2 regions of the Paenibacillus nitricinens genome follow, and region 1 is predicted to be linked to the other one. Evidence: predicted binding sites of a transcription regulator. Region 1 holds the regulator's gene; the other holds the start of a gene.

Region 1 (8,167 bases):
TACTAGTAAATCTCATCTATCGTACTAAAAATGATGTAGATATAAAAAAGACAGCAAGTCTCCTAGTAACTAGGAACTCACTGCCTTCTTAAAGCTTAAATGAATGAAAGCCTCAGCTCAATTTTATAAAGATTGGACTAATGATAGAAGCTCTCCAAGATGTTTGATTTCATAATCCGGCTGAATTTCCGGATCTGGCTGTTTGCCTTTTCTATTAATCCAAACCGTAGTCAAACCTGTTGCCAACCCACCACGAATATCCGTTGTAAGCTTATCTCCGACCATAACGCCTTGCTCAGGTGAAATATCCAAAAGCTCTAGGGCATGCAGAAAAATTTCCTTATCCGGCTTTCCTTTGCCGAAGCTTCCAGAAATCACGATGTGATCAAAGAAAGGAACGATTTCGGGTACACCATCCAGTTTTTCTTGTTGCAATGCAGGGCAACCATTGGTCAGAAGCAATAGCTTCACTTTACCCTGCAGCTCTTCAAGCACCTGAATCGTTTCATCATAAATGTAAGGCCGATTTCTACGCTCTGCTGCGAATTTGGCTGCTAATGTCCCAGCAAGAGCTTCGTCCTCTACACCAAGTGCTGCAAGACCACGACGCCATGCCTCTTTACGATATCCCGGTGCAAGCTGCTCCAATTGACGAAATTCCGGCTGTTCACCTGCAGTAAAGTTCCCCCAAAGTGCTTCAAACGGATTAATCCCAATCATTTTTGTAAACGGGTTCGTTTCGTAGGATTCATAAAGTCCTATGGCTTCTTTACGCACCGCAATTTCCAGCTCTTGTGGATCAATCGTATCCCCAGCGGCTTCACATGCAGAACGAAATGCTTCATTGACGCTCCGATCATCCCAGAGCAGTGTATCATCAAGGTCAAATAGTACGGCGGAAATTGGCATTACAGGTCTCCCTCTCCCATGGCTGGTTAATTTCTATTCGTGAATTACTTCAATTTGGTGAGCTTTTGCGAATGCTTCCAGTCTAGTCCCCATCGCAGTTGTATCATAACGATTCATAAGTCTGGTAAAAATCCATTTCGTGCGTTTGCCTTTATGCTTAATGACAACTGCTCCACGCGAGAGGATGATTTTCTCAATATCAGAAGCTGGCAGATAGCGTTCGCGATTGAATTTTATAGTAGATAGTCTAGCATTCTCTACCTTCAAGTACGGACGTCGGAAGAACAGAAGTGCTGCTAGTAAGTAGTACAAAACGACTCCTAACCAGTTCATAAGCATACCATTACCTTTGGCTTGGTCCACTGAACCAATCATCCAAAACATAGTACCTAGCACTAATAACACTACTGGAAATGCAATGTTACGGCCTTTAAAGGTTTCGGTGTTCTTCCCAGGAGATTTAGATTTAGATGCGTAAATCGTTTCCTTCCCCTGTTTCTTTCTTTGCTTGTTGATTTGCTGCGTGTTGCGTTGAACCATTCTTTCCCAAGAACGGGCCATATGCGTTCCCCCTAGTCATCCAGAAATATCTATGAAAAGGAACAGGGTGTTAATGCTTAAGCCCCTTGTTACCTTGTTCATGCTCATCATTAACAACCAATTCAATCGTATTCAATTGTGCTCGAAAGTTATTGCGGATATTCCCCAAATAAATTTCCCGAAGCTTGGCGCGTTCCGCCGTTTCCTCTTGATTAAGGCCTACGCTCTTCTGTTTGCGTGCCAATTCGTTAATACGCGCGACCAACTCATCAATATTCAAAACTTTCCCTCCCCTTATAAATTAATTCTAACTCTGCCATGAGAAAAAGAGCTTGTCAAGGTTTACTCCCTGCAAGCTCTTCATGTCCTCTTAATATGTTCTTAGAATATTAATAAATAGGTAAAGAGAGAATATCTCCAGCATTAATCTGACTACCTTTTATGCCATTGGATTTTTTAATTCCTTCTATATATACAGCCGTCTTCATATCAGAAGGTTTATTCTCAAGAGCAATACTCCAAAGTGTATCTCCACGTTCAACCACTACGCGCTTCTCATCCTTCATTAAAGTAGTAGATCCTGCAAATACATTACCCACTACTGTAAGTCCTGATAGTACGAGCACAATGATCAATGTCAGCTTAATAACAAAATCTCTACGGAACAAACGCATCAAGCCTTCAAGCAAAAACTCTGTGATTTCTTTAATCTGAGCTGAATAACGGGTAATAGGATTATGTCCTAAAGATTCAACCACTGGGGCTTTATCGTAGATGCTACGGTATGTACTGTATTTTAACATGAATATCATCCTCCAAACACTTGTTCTCACTTCCAAAATCATAATAACACGAACATGTGTTTTGTTCAATACTATTTTAGAACAATTGTTCTCTTTTTTTCAGAGGTTAATATTTACCATATTATTCATCTAAGAACCCGCTCTTACCATTTAGATGAAGGAAATGTAATCAATACAAGACTACCATTTATTAACTCTATCGAATTAATATTTATAATAGTTAGAACTTATGTTTGTGCGAACGGTAGTTCTATGTTATAATTTTCCCAAACATTACTATATGGGGTTGATTCCAATGTCAAAGATTTCAAGTCGCCAGCTGGCGATCCTGGAATTTATACGTAGCGAAGTCCGCAGCAAGGGTTATCCTCCTTCCGTCCGGGAGATTGGAGAAGCTGTTGGTCTTGCTTCCAGCTCCACAGTTCACGGTCATTTGGATCGGCTAGAGAAGAAGGGACTTATCCGTCGAGATCCAACGAAGCCTCGTGCGATAGAATTGCTTGGCCAAGAGGATTCTGAGAATGTGCACCATTTCGCACAAACCGTCGCTCGAATTCCTGTCGTAGGTAAGGTTACCGCCGGGGTTCCTATCACTGCTACTGAGAATATTGAAGACTACTTTCCCCTTCCAACACACTATGTTGGAGATAACAAAGTATTTATGTTATCGGTTCAAGGTGACAGTATGGTCGAAGCTGGGATTATGAATGGCGACTATGTTATTGTTCGTCAACAACAAACGGCTGATAACGGAGATATCGTTGTAGCTATGACCGAAGAAGATGAAGCAACCGTTAAGACTTTTTATAAAGAACGTGATCATATACGTCTTCAGCCGGAGAATCCGGCGTACGAGCCTCTTCGCCTTAATCGCGTGACCATTCTCGGCAGAGTTATCGGATTATTTCGAGATATCCACTAAGTATGCACTCCTACCAAAAAGGCTGTTCCGCGAATGCGGAGCAGCCTTTTTTTCTATGCATTTAGCTTAACCACCATCCCGAACATATGTACCCGTAGGCTAAAATGACCATTTTTAAGAATAACCGTTTAGGCATCCTGCTCATATCTTAATTAGAAAGGAGTGTGCACAATGCCAAATTACCGGATTATAGTTGATCTGACGCAGCGTATGCTTTATCTTCTTGATAACGACATTGTGATCAGGGGCTTCCCAGTCGGAATCGGTAAAATGTTAACTCAATCACCACTCGGTGAATTCACAATCATTAATAAACAACCCGATCCAGGCGGTCCATTTGGGGTCTTTTGGATGGGACTATCTAAGCCTCACTATGGGATACATGGAAATAATGATCCCTCATCCATAGGGCACGAAGTATCCCATGGTTGTATTCGTATGTACAATGAGGATGTGTTAGCACTAGCTGCGATTGTTCCAATTGGAACACTAGTAACGATCAGAAATTAAATCTATCCATAGATAAACACGCCTCACTCCTTGCTTAACGGAGGGGGCGTGTTTGTATTTATGTATTTTTGATGACCTAATAGGAATTATGTGGTTATATGTCGAATAATGTTAACAGGATTTCAAATTGAAAGGAAGTGTTTCGTTTTGAACAACTCAAAAATTAGAACCCTCGTCGATTTTAAAGTCGATGCACTTGTTAAACTCTCTGGCTTATTGTTAAATAACGATCAAGCTAGTGGAAAAAAAGTAAATCTACTCACCTCATTTGGCAGTATTCAAGGGACCATCTCCCCTTCCACCTCCAATAAAGAGGATGTTTTTGACTTAAAATCTCTAATGGATGATGTCATTGTAGATGAATACATATCTTATTTAGGTGCGGAACATCCCGATAAAAATTTCAGTTATAACTTTGTAGTCCTTAATGATGTTTCTGTTAGACCCTATGCTAGCAATGAATCTCCGATCGAATACAAACAGCTAATTGTTTATACCGATCAAATCACAGCCTTCAATTTCTTATGATTTTGACATATTTATTTTAAAAAGCTCTCAACAAAGCACTCAGCAGTTGCCCCAATTTTGCATTCAGCTTGCAAAATCGGCAGAACTCTGGGTGCTTTCTCTTTTTCTTATCAGTAGTCGTTTCCTAAATTCCCACGATTTTCGATTATAACAGATACTAGTAGAGAGGATTCAAGCATATCTTTCAATAAGCAATAAACCTTGCTCTACTGAGATCATTGGAGGTGTGGTTAGATGCTGATTTTTTTGATGTACATGTTTGGCATTTTAGGGGTAGTCTTAATGCTAAGTGCCGGTATTCTAGAATTGAAAAAACTATCTACTTCTTCTGAACTGTCTAAGCTCTTAAACGCAATCTCCTCTTTTAACATCATATTCACCAAAACATTCATTCCCCCCAATCAATCTCACTTGATCGCACTTAACGAATCTTATAAAAAAATAGCTATAGGCACCAGCGATCCGAAAACAAGAAAAAAGGCTATAGCAAAGCTATACTCCTTCGAAAATGTATTGGGTTCAGAGATTGTCGTTAACGCACTAACCCTTTCAAAGGTATCTAAAAGACAACAAAACAGTAAAACAACTGCTTCAAGTGCGGATATTAATGTGCTTAATAGCGCTGACGAAGAGGCTGATGTTATCGAGGAACTTACGCTTAAAATATACATGAATAGCAATGAAATACCTATGTATAGCATTTCCTTCTTGCCAGGCTTATTGCCCATTCAACAATCCGACAATCAGTACAAAGAAGCTTACTCCCAGGTACAGCAATTGCATGCGTTCTTTAGGTCGATCGTATCCGAATAAACACACCTCTTTCGCCCCTTATTACTTCACTTTACTTTTCCAAATTAGAAATTTTGAAAATCTTAAGGAATGACAAAAAACGGTCCTTTTGGGAGGGCCGTTTTCGCTGCAGCCAACATTTATTTTAAAACTGCACACTAAATCCGTTAAATTGATGAATACCCGTACCATGAGCGACAAGATCTCGTTCACGTAATTCACGAACTGCCTTCATAACCTCTTGCAAAATAGCTGGATCTAGACCCAACGTATTATGAGAACCGAATACTTGAGATACGTTTGGAATTTGCGCAATCTTTTCTAAAGAAGCCACTAAATCTGCCGGGCTAGTAGAGGGATAAAAAGCATAAATTGGCGTAACATCATACAACAAATCTCCTGTAAACAGATACCTGTTGGCATGATCAAAGATGCTAATATGACCTGGTGAATGACCCGGTGTGTGGTAAATTTCTAATCTACGCCCGCCTAAATCAAGCACATCTCCCTCTCGCAATAGAGCAGTTGGTTTCCCTTGAAAAGGCGTATACGTATTAGGATCAAACGTCTCAGGAACAGGTAGAGTAATATCTCGGCTCATATCTTTTCTGATCTGGGCAAGGGACAAACCTCGTATTCCATTAATTAGCCAATCCTCATCCTCTTTATGAACATAGATCGTCTCAAATTGTCCATGACTGCCTATATGGTCTGCATGCACATGCGTAGTGATGACAGCGATAGGTAAATCCGTTAACTGATCCGTTATTCTTTTTATATTATCGATGCCTAATCCCGTATCAATCAACACCGCCTGCCCTTCCCCTAACAGCAAAAAAGAGTGTACCTTTTCCCAATGTCCATATTCACTGATTGCATAAGTAAGTGGATCAATTTTCGTGACTGTGAACCATCGATCTTGAATCAAGTATGATCCTCCATTCCGTTCCATTTCTCCCTTACCTGCTCTTCACCTTTATAATAGTCTGCTTGTTGATCTGCCTGATAAATTTCTTGATAGGGGAGAATGTTGATTTTACCTGAGTCCGGATATTCGCAAACATCTATGCCCTGGTTCGTTCGGAGATCAAGATACTTGCAAGGTGCATCCGTATGATTATAAAGTTGATGCGCTCCTTCAGGTCCCATTTCAAAAAATAGCACATCACCTTCAGAAACCTCAGTAAAACCCTCGGGAGTTCTTAACATCGCTTTTCCCGTCAAAATCACAAATATTTCTTCAGCGTTTCTATGAAAATGATAAGGAAAGGAATACTTATCTGGATCAAGCGATCTTATGTCGAAGACAAGATGTTTAGAATTAGCGATCTCAGCTAACCTCTCACTCGTATGCCAAGCAAACTCAGGGATCGGTGATAACTTTTGCTTAAACGAAACTGTATTTTCATTAAAAATCTTCGCCAAATATAACACCCCTCATCCTTTATGCCGTTCTTTCAATATAATCTGTTTGGTACTTTATGTAAATAATGATTATTAGGTTTAACAATGAAAAAGCCCCGCCAGCTTTGGCGAGACTCTTATGTGAGATATCCTATTTATTTTGAAGAACGATTTTGATTTCTCCATCTGAACTAAAACTCAAAACCGTAAAATCAGTATTGATTTCAAGTTCTTTCCAATCCTTAGGAAGCTGGTAAGCTAGTTTGCCACGAATTTTCTTTCCCGCAGCTAAAGCGCCGTCCATTGTTCCTATTTGACTATCCAAAGTATGAGCCATGAGATCTTCATTTATAGAGAAGCTGTCTTGATACGCATTGAACATTAGCATGGAGCTTACCATATAATCTTTACTGGAAATATTCTCAAGTATAATTCCGATTTCTACAAACTCATTACCCTCTGATGGTTTTACATAATCGTTTCCCTTAGGCTTATCAAGAGATTCAACTGTAAGCTTAAAATTCTTAGTTGTGATGGTTTGTCCAACTTCAGTTATCATCGTTTCTTTTGGCTCTTCAGTAGGCTTGCTGGTAGGCTTTTCCGTTTCGACCGGTTTCTCTGTTGCTGCAGTATCATCTACCTTTGCCACTGCTGGTTCTGATTTTGATACTGTAGGTTCACTATCATTCCCCTGTGATCCAATCACCCCTATTACAACAAAAACAATAATAAGCCAAAACCACCATTTTTTAAAAAAAGGTTTCTTTGTTTTCAATATTCTACTTCCTCTCAGATAATATCCATTTCCAACTTTTACTAGAAAAATATACCCATATTATCCTATGAAAGATATACCTTTGCAAGAAAAATATAAAATAATGTCAGATGATAAGAATAATTGTGACTGTTATATTAAATTCCATTTTACTAGAACTATAAATATAAAATACCTCAACGGCAAAGACATCAAGGGTCTAAAGGTTCTTGTAAAAAGTCATGTATTGCACTCTTTACCACGCTTGAACTTGAGTGAAGTAAAGATCACAAGAAATATAAGAGTCCAGCTATAACCAAGGAGAGAATCCCTCCTAAAGCAGTCCAATTCGCTACTTTGTTTTTAATTTTACGGTCTTCTTTGGATTCCGAATAAAAATTCCCTCTTTGCTGAGTACCTGTCGTAAATCCTCCAACACATATACCAGAGATCACAAAAAAAGCCAGTCCTATATATATGAATATGCGCATATTAGTGCTCCTCCCAGGAAAGTATTGTATATCTATATATAAGATATTCTAACATTATTCTCCACTACTAATCGGAAAAGTTAAAATGATGTATGGGTATTCTCCTTTTCCATTCGATGGCATGAAGCCGACTCACATACTCATCCCTGACCCGTTTCGTATTGGTGCACAACAAAAGACCATACCCGATTGAGTATGGTGATAGGATCTATTCTAGACTTAAGGCATTAAGAGGATCGACCCATCCTATTACGATTCCGTTGTCAAAATTAACAATAGATGAACCAAAAAACCATGTGTCTCCATCATTAATTATAGAGCTTGGTGTTCCCATAGACTTTTTAACTGTTTCTTTAGTATCACCGAGTCCAAACTTTGTGATTCCAATTGAGCTAATTGATGCTTCCTTACTACTGGCTATGAATTCTGATGCAGCTTCTGTCCCTCTGTCTCTATTCCTTACTGCATCAAACACTGATGTTCCATCTTCATATGTTGGATTTGGTTCGCTTGC
Region 2 (8,167 bases), 1.3 Mb from region 1:
ATTTTGCGGAGGCCGAAGTAGGAATATACCCGGTCAATGACCAGATCATCTTTATATAAAACAAACTCTACTTCGTACAGCGCCGGTGCCGCAGGTGACCATGACTGCAGCTTCCACGGGCCATTCGCTTCATGGGTCAGCTCCACATCCAGCTGCAGCCAGGCCCGGTCTACATGCAGCGAGACCTGCTTAAATGTCTTCTGCTGCGTGCTGATCCGGGTCTCCAGGCGGAGATTATCCTCCGCTGCCTGTGTCTGATATTCAAAACGTACCGAGCGGTTATCAAGATCCGGCGTGATTTTGACAGCCTTGAGATAGGAGGGCGATACATACTCTACCCACGCACTTTGCCAGATTCCCGTTGTCTGCACATAGAAGCACTCGAAGTTCTCATCCACCCAGCGCTGCTTGCCCCGCGGCTGTGTACAGCTCTGGCTGTCTTCCGCTTTGACTATCAGCCGGTTGTACACTCCTGCACCAGTGTTCACATAATCGGTAATATCCAGCGAAAAGGCCGCATAACCGCCTTGATGCCCACCGGCGAAGCAGCCATTAACCCATACCTTAGCGGTATAATCGACTGCCTGGAAATTGAGTATCACTCGCTTACCGTTCAAATCAGCAGGAAGCTTCAGTTCCCGCTCATACCATACATAAGGATGGAAGGCGGTCTCGCCGATTCCGCTGGCCTGCGTCTCATAAGTGAAAGGAACCTGTATCTTCAAATCCCCGTGCAGATGCGCATTCCATTTGTCCCGCTCGCCAATGTTGTCATCATCAAACCGGAAATCCCATTCCCCGTTAAGGCTCTGCCAGTCGTTACGGACGAACTGCGGCCGCGGATAATCCTTGATATAGTGCTGGGTTGCCATTAAACTGCACACGCTCCTTATGAACAATATTTTTGTTTTATTACAATAATTATGTATTAATTATTACAGAATCTTCTGAAATGTCAATCGTAGAATGCATAGAAAAAAGAACCTTTGCCTATGGCATCAGGTTCTTCGCATGTTCATCACTTTGCTGTCAGAATCAATTACTCCTGATTACTGTACGGTATAAAAAATCTTCATCACCAGATCCTGTTCATAATCGCCGAACTTTTTGCCGAACAGATTCATTCCGCCCTTGAATACCGCATTCTCCTTCACACCCACCCGCAGATCCACATGGTTCTGCTTAGTAAGCCTCAGTTGGCTTAGATTGACGGTTGATATCTCTTGGTGGTCAATGGTGCTGCGGGTGTTGTCTACACTCCAGGTCTTGAGCGAGCCGAATTGCGTTCCCGTATCGAGCCACCAGGAAGGATTCAGCTTCCCGCGTCTGCCGCCGAAATCACCGGGCGACGTCCAGGTACCAACCTCCACATTATTGATCCACAGCGTAATATCCGAAGGCCAGTCATTCTCATAATTCGGCGCCTCGGAACAGATTTCCATCGAGAACTGAATCAGGCGGATGGCAGCCCCTTGCGGAATTTCCAGCGGATAGCGGTACTCGAGATAGCCCTTGCGCAGCCAGAGTAGCTGGGCATGAACCTTGTCAGGATGGAAAAAGCCCGCCGGCGAGTCCTCCACAATAATCGGCCCTGTCTCACTAACCATGCCGCAGGTTGGCGCTGCTTCACAAGCTGTGAAGTTACCGATCGGCATCTCAATTTCATAGCAATAATCGCCTTGATCCGCCTGCGCACGACGTTCCGGTACATTTATGACGATCTTGATATCATCATAGATGCGGCTACAGACCTTCATGGCTCCGCGCGAAGCAGGCAGCAGCTCGGTCTCAATCAGCTTGGCTTGTTCCAGCACCTTCACATTCGAAGCGGCGGTGGATACCGGTATCTCCAGCGCTTCAGCCAGCTCCACTACATTCATTCTTCGGATGTTCAACAACTCCAGCATTCTCAATCTAAGCTCCGTAGACAGCGCATGTGTCACTTTCACCAGCTCATCAAGATGTTCCATGGATAATTCCAGAATATCGATCACTCCGCTTTGCTATCTATTTGAACTATAACATTGAACTTTTGAACTCTTATTTCCCCTTTTTGGCAATGATGTAACTGCGATGGAACGGGAAGAAAGCAAATTCACTATTTCGATTTAAATTCCTGCACAAAATACAACATTCCCCTCATTAAATCGGCTTTAATCAGAAAATATCTGGTTTGAGCAGTGTAATCATAACACAGCGGTCACAATAACTGTCACCTGCAGCAGCGTACCGCCTAATAATAAACGCCGGCCGAGCCATTGCTTTTCCCTTACCGATTCGACAAACACTGGCGTATTTCCTTTCGCTGCAGGGCAGGTTCGTAACTTGACGATTGTTATAGGTACATGGCTTAATGCCTTCTTGTCCAAGATATTCAAACAGATTGTTTTTTAGATGTTCTACAGTCTCGAATGAGTTGCTGTACCTCTTGAAGAAAATCCGCACATGTTATTCATAATCCTTGTTTGTTCGCTGGCTTCCTGTTCTTTCTTCCAGAACAAAAATTGCGACAACACTTCTGTCTATACCACTGCTTTGTTGTTCTTAATTTGTTTAATACTAACCATAATAAAAACCCCCTTCTAGAACTTGTTATTATACAAGCACTGAAAAGGAGTATTATGACCTTGAGTCCTGTATACTCGAATGTTATTTCCAGACACACAGAACCCTAGCTTATTATAGAAGCTTTCCTTTAAGAAAAACAAAAAAACCTTGATTTCTCAAGGTTTTCACTGTGATGCCGAGGACGGGGGTCGAACCCGTACGGTACTCACGTACCGCAGGATTTTAAGTCCTGTGCGTCTGCCTGTTCCGCCACCCCGGCATATTATGTGTTGTTGCTCCATACGTTGTTTATGTATTAAGCGACAAGAAATATAATATCACGAATTTCGATAACGTGCAATACTTTTTCGAAAAAATATTTATGCCATAAAAATAACCCGTTCCAGCATATGCCGACACGGGTTATTAAGCATGTCGTTTATCTGCGTTCGTCACTTCTGCTTCTCATTCCGACAAGACCCAAGAGTCCAAACAATCCGAGCCAGCCCCAGTTAGATCCTCTGCTGGTAGTTCCAGTATTCGTAGTTGTGCTGGTTGCCCGATATTTACCGTCTGTTGTAGTGTTGGATAGTGGAGTTACCGTATTTCTGTTGTAGTTATCCCGGGTGTAGTTGTCATTGTAGTTAGTGGTGTTTGGTCTATAATTTTCCCCTGTGCGAATCTTATCTCTCATAATGCTCTCATGCTGATTCATCGTTCCCGTAGTACCGTTCATTAGATTGCCTTCCGTATTCATCATCCGAGTGTTATTCATGGTACCATCCATGCCCGTATTCGCGTTCGGGATACCGCCTAATGCGGCTGACCCGATTGGATTAGCGTAACTAGCTCCCATTATACTCAATGACAGTACAGTGCAGCATGCAAGGCTTGTTATTAGCTTATTCACAACGTTATGCCTCCCTTTATGGTTAGTTATCATTGATAACTTCCCCTTGGGTGGCACTGTCTATACATGATTAGCTTTACTCTTTTACTACGTTCACTGTCTTACTCGCTGCGTCATACGTAACCTTTGCTCCAAGCGCCTCAGCTAGAGCACGTACGGGTACATAGGTTATGCCGGTATCAAGAACACCATCCGTAAGTTTAGCACCGTTTAAGGTTATTGTTACTTTAACGTCTTTGTTCACCTGCTCATCCTCCCCAGTAATCCTTTTTAAAGCTTCATTGACCTGATCCGTCGTAGGACGTTTACCTGCCCGAAGTTGAGTCGTGGTTAAGCCGAAGGCCATTTGCAGATGTGAATAATCTTTAAAAGACGTCCAGTCTCCTCCCCACTCAAGCCCTAGCTGTTTTCCCACCTGTACAACCTCTTGCCAGTCCGCAATTTTATCTTTATCACCATCACGATTCATATCCCAGGAAAGACTTTTTCCATCCGGCAGCAAAAGCGCAAAGTCAAACGCAAGGCCATAATTATGATAGCTGGTTCCACCCTTGGCGTTGGTAACTATAGGTCCAGGCTTACTTCTCCCCTGCGCATACAAGGCATTTTGTTCAGCAATCGACCGTAACCCCTGAGTAATAACGATGGGCACTCCTCTGGCATAGCTTTGCTGAATCAAAGCCTTCGCCCCTGCTGCCAAAACAGGATGAAGCCCAACAAGCCTCGCCGCCGATTTGTCCCTCACTTGATCTAAAGTCAGCATAGAATCACCCCTTGGTATAATCAATGATCCCGCTCCCCCATTCGCTTGTACTAATACCCCTGCTTGCATCAGCAAAAAAAAGACCCCGGTATCCCCGAGATCTCCCCTGAAAAGCACCTATTCATAGCTTCTCCACCTTGGATCAATTCCACAAAAAAGGGCAAAATATTAGCGAAAGGTGGGAACACATATGGACATTCATAGCGATAGCTATAAAGTTGCTGCCCTGAGCGAGCAGGAAGAAGCGCTCGAAATTATTCGAAATGCCGAAGCTTCCATTGCACATCTGACCGGCAACCCAACGGTGACCCTAATTGCTTATGAAAAAAGTGAAGTCAGCGGTTCTCAGCATTAGACGATGTAAACCTCCACGAGGTCATCTACATTGATCCACTTCCATTCCTCCGCCCACTGCAGCTTAAACTCACGCGAGTGGGTGTGAATGGAAGTCACAAAACCACTTATTGTCTTATTCTCAAAAGGATCAAACAGCACAGCAGTGACGCGCACATGACTCCGTAACGATAAGGCCAGTGTACATTCGATCTCCTCCAGCTTCTGCTCATCAAGAATAGGCTTGATGCGGCGCAGCGTCTCCCGTTCATCCCTAATAATTCTTACCTTGTGCTCCGGCAGCATCATGCGACTGCTTTCCCAAAGTCCGTTTTTCTCCAGCTTTTTGCCCATGGTATCCCCTCCCTAATTTCTATACTTATTCCGCTATGCACGAACGTATGTTTGTATTATATCCACACCTTCGCTGAATAATCAATAATCAGGAAAAAGATACCTTTTATAAATCCTCCTCTTCATTTAAAAGTTGTATAATAATGTATATCTAATTGAGAGGAGCTTTCCACTTGAAAAAAAACAATGCCCTGCTCATCCTAATCCCTGTATTATTCCTGTGTCTATACCCCCTCGTATATCGAAGCAGTACCCTCTCAGACCTCACAAAAGGAATCGTAGCTGGTTTATTTATAGGATTATCAGTGTTACCTCTACTCAAGCTCAACATCGCATCAAAAAGACGCTGACAGTTGAACTGTTCAGCGTCTAACTTCCGATCTATTCTTGAACTTTCTCTGATTCAGCGGTGGATTGACCATCAGCATCGATGAGTCCTGTTGCTTCTCTTGCTTCATTAAGCTTGGAAATGCCGTATAGCATCGCGACGTCAGCGTTCTGATTCAATTCCTCGAACTTCTCAGCAGTGACCTCTGCGGAATCAGCACCTTGAGAGGCCTGTTCTTTTAGAGAATAAGCACTTTGAAAAGCAATCTTAGACTCATCAAGCAGCTTACGAATGTCTTCGGGCAAGCTAGAGGAAATTTTCACTTTTTCAGCCTGATTGGATAGGTCTGTTGCGGTCTTCTGGAATTCGTTAATCTTCTTCTCCAGCTGCCTGTCCGAAAGGTCTCCTGCTGAATAAGCAGCAATAGCTTCGTTGAACTCCGCTAAAGATAATTTTCCTAATTCATCAAGTTTAGACATATCATTGTAGAAGTTTTGCACGGTTTCCTGCACTTCTTCTTCCGAGGCAGGTGCCGATGAAGTTGAATTATTATTGCTGCAGGCGCTAAGGATGACAGTCAGCATTAGCGTTCCTATTAGTAACACTTTTTTCATTATTTATCCCTCCACTTAACAGAATAATGTCGGTTTGTGTAAAGCGCAAATGAAATTTATGTAAAACGACTATTATGTTATAATTATTTTAATTGTAATCAGGGAAGGAGAGGTATTTATGCCTTATTGCACAACCTGCGGATCAGAATATAAGCAGGGCGCTAAATTTTGTGGAGAATGCGGAACTAGCATGGACGGCACCGCTCCAGTGACCGCCCGCCGTCCATCAGCAAATCCAAATGCTACTCAAGAAGTCGTTCTCTGGAAAGGCAAACCAGCCAGTATCTCTGATCGCCTCAAAGGAATCGTACGCCTAAACACTACTACGTACACCATTACAAGCCAGCGCATTATGGTAAAGACCGGACTTATCGGTAAAAATGTCGAAGAGATCGAATTACTGCGTGTACGCGATTTATCCGTAGCACAATCTATCATGGACCGGATGCTCGGCATCGGTACATTAACTGTATTTTCAGATGATGCCTCAGCACCTCAGCTTCTTTTCCGAAAAATTCATGATGCTCAAACCGTCAAAGATGTTCTGCGCAAAGCTGTTCGTGACGAGAAGATCGCCAACAACATTAGCTACCGTGAACAAATCTGAGATTTTTTCACATTAAAAAAAGCCCCGGAATCCGGGGCTTTTTTGCTAATATTCGGATGCTCGAATCCGTTCGGATATCGCCTTAAGGAAGATAAAATGCTCCAGCTGGAATAACCCCTTTGGGTTGGCTAGGACTTTCCCACTGCAATACAATCCGCGCGTCTCCCACATTCTCATAGTACTCCACTTTTATTTCATGCAGCTTGCCTGCAATCAGATTCACACTGCCTTTTCGCTCTTGCCCACTCTGATTCACCCAACTGTCAATGATCAGCCCACCATCAATCCACACCCGCACCCCGTCATCAGAGGAGGTGTAAAGGGTATAGGTTTCACTATAGGCTGCAGTAAGCTTACCACTCCACCGTATTGAAAAAGCGTCGATGCGAATGGCTGGATCAGGCGAACCCTGTTTCCACGAAAATTGGATGTTAGCATCCGTTCGCGTCAGCGCAGGAGCGCCGCTAAGGGTCATATTATTGTAATATTGTCCCCATAGTCCACTCTGCAGCACACTATCTCCCATAGCTTCCACAATTGCCGCCTCAGCAGCATACTCTTCCCGTGTGAATACAAAGCTGTCGTTCATAAAGGCTCTAATTACCGCATCGGTATTCTTCTCATAAAGAAGCTTGCCCCAGGTCATCTGATAAGACCATTTGGGCTGTGATTTAGATAGTAGTGCAGGGGACGGTAGCTCTCCATTTTCTCCAATCGCGATCACTTTTCCACGACCCAGATCCCATAGACTATCATAGTGACTTCCCTTAAAATCCCCATCATAGATATCTAGTGCCAGCACATCTACTTTATCACCGCTTGGGTAGTATTCGGCAGGGTCATCACTCCACTGATTTTTGGCGTTTGGGCTCCAGACCCACAATAAATTATGCAGCTTATGATAGCTGGTGAAACGGTCAAACATAAGGTTCCACAATCCCACGTAGTTGCTCTTCTTCCCCCACCAGAACCATCCGCCATTCATTTCATGATACGGCCGCCAGAGCACAGGAACACCTGCATCATTTAGTTTTTTTAAAGAAAGAGCTATCTTATCCAGATCAGCGATCAGTGCATTATACTGAGTGGTACCCGGGGTTATATATTTGTCAAAATCAGCGTTGCTTATGCTCGTAGAAACATTAGTCCAAGCAGGAGCTGTCCCTGGCAACTGAGCGTGATAGCTTATCGTTACGATTCCACCGGAATTATACCAGCGAATAGCACTGCTAACGACCCAATCCCGCTGATTGTCTATTAGTGCTGCCGTCTGATTATTGATTGCGCCCAGCTCATAGCCGTGAAGGGCCGCATATTGCCCGCTAGTATTTTTCAGCTCCCCATTGAACTCATCCGCGCTTTCCAAATAATCATGTTGTCCACTAATCCATCCTTTTCCTTGCAGAAAATAAAGGGTATTCAACAATTTCTGAGCAGAAGGCACCGTTTCCGAATCCGCCGGAGCCATTTGCAAATTACGATACGCCATTTGCCACTGAACATCGCTCACAAACCTCGATGCCGAATCAACCATATTTCGAAGATTGCGCTGTTCCATCCACTCTCACATCCTTTTAACTTTTTTAAGTTATAGTATGGGGATACTAGTGACATGAACTCAGCGAATGGACATGAAGTTGTAAATTAATTTAGGACAGTGTAAGGAACTGCAGAATAAATTCACGGCTCCATAAAAAAAGGAGCCTAGTGG

Evidence for each region. The regulator LexA, encoded in region 1, represses DNA repair genes until DNA is damaged. The targets are predictions, from matches to a motif close to CGAACATATGTTCG.
Region 2: a site for LexA is predicted at 4,948-4,961, ahead of ACN6KS_RS22360 (YolD-like family protein). Genes of this name have one in related genera too.

The regions. Positions count from the first base shown of each region.
Region 1 covers NZ_CP183948.1:3,716,511-3,724,677, forward strand. The annotation lists gene ACN6KS_RS16410 (HAD family hydrolase) at 124-909, opposite strand; gene ACN6KS_RS16415 (hypothetical protein) at 943-1,470, opposite strand; gene ACN6KS_RS16420 (DUF896 domain-containing protein) at 1,520-1,729, opposite strand; gene ACN6KS_RS16425 (LysM peptidoglycan-binding domain-containing protein) at 1,839-2,252, opposite strand; gene lexA (transcriptional repressor LexA) at 2,548-3,174, shown strand; gene ACN6KS_RS16435 (L,D-transpeptidase) at 3,346-3,684, shown strand; gene ACN6KS_RS16440 (hypothetical protein) at 3,832-4,212, shown strand; gene ACN6KS_RS16445 (hypothetical protein) at 4,447-5,025, shown strand; gene ACN6KS_RS16450 (MBL fold metallo-hydrolase) at 5,150-5,932, opposite strand; gene ACN6KS_RS16455 (cupin domain-containing protein) at 5,929-6,429, opposite strand; gene ACN6KS_RS16460 (DUF4352 domain-containing protein) at 6,560-7,183, opposite strand; gene ACN6KS_RS16465 (DUF5316 family protein) at 7,450-7,653, opposite strand; gene ACN6KS_RS16470 (hypothetical protein) at 7,862-8,167, opposite strand, start outside.
Region 2 covers NZ_CP183948.1:5,033,008-5,041,174, forward strand. The annotation lists gene ACN6KS_RS22330 (glycoside hydrolase family 2 protein) at 1-872, opposite strand, end outside; gene ACN6KS_RS22335 (ArsR/SmtB family transcription factor) at 1,050-1,994, opposite strand; tRNA gene ACN6KS_RS22340 (tRNA-Leu) at 2,742-2,827, opposite strand; gene ACN6KS_RS22345 (hypothetical protein) at 2,987-3,457, opposite strand; gene ACN6KS_RS22350 (M15 family metallopeptidase) at 3,534-4,220, opposite strand; gene ACN6KS_RS22355 (hypothetical protein) at 4,411-4,575, shown strand; gene ACN6KS_RS22360 (YolD-like family protein) at 4,572-4,907, opposite strand; gene ACN6KS_RS22365 (hypothetical protein) at 5,289-5,849, opposite strand; gene ACN6KS_RS22370 (PH domain-containing protein) at 5,968-6,456, shown strand; gene ACN6KS_RS22375 (glycosyl hydrolase) at 6,539-8,014, opposite strand.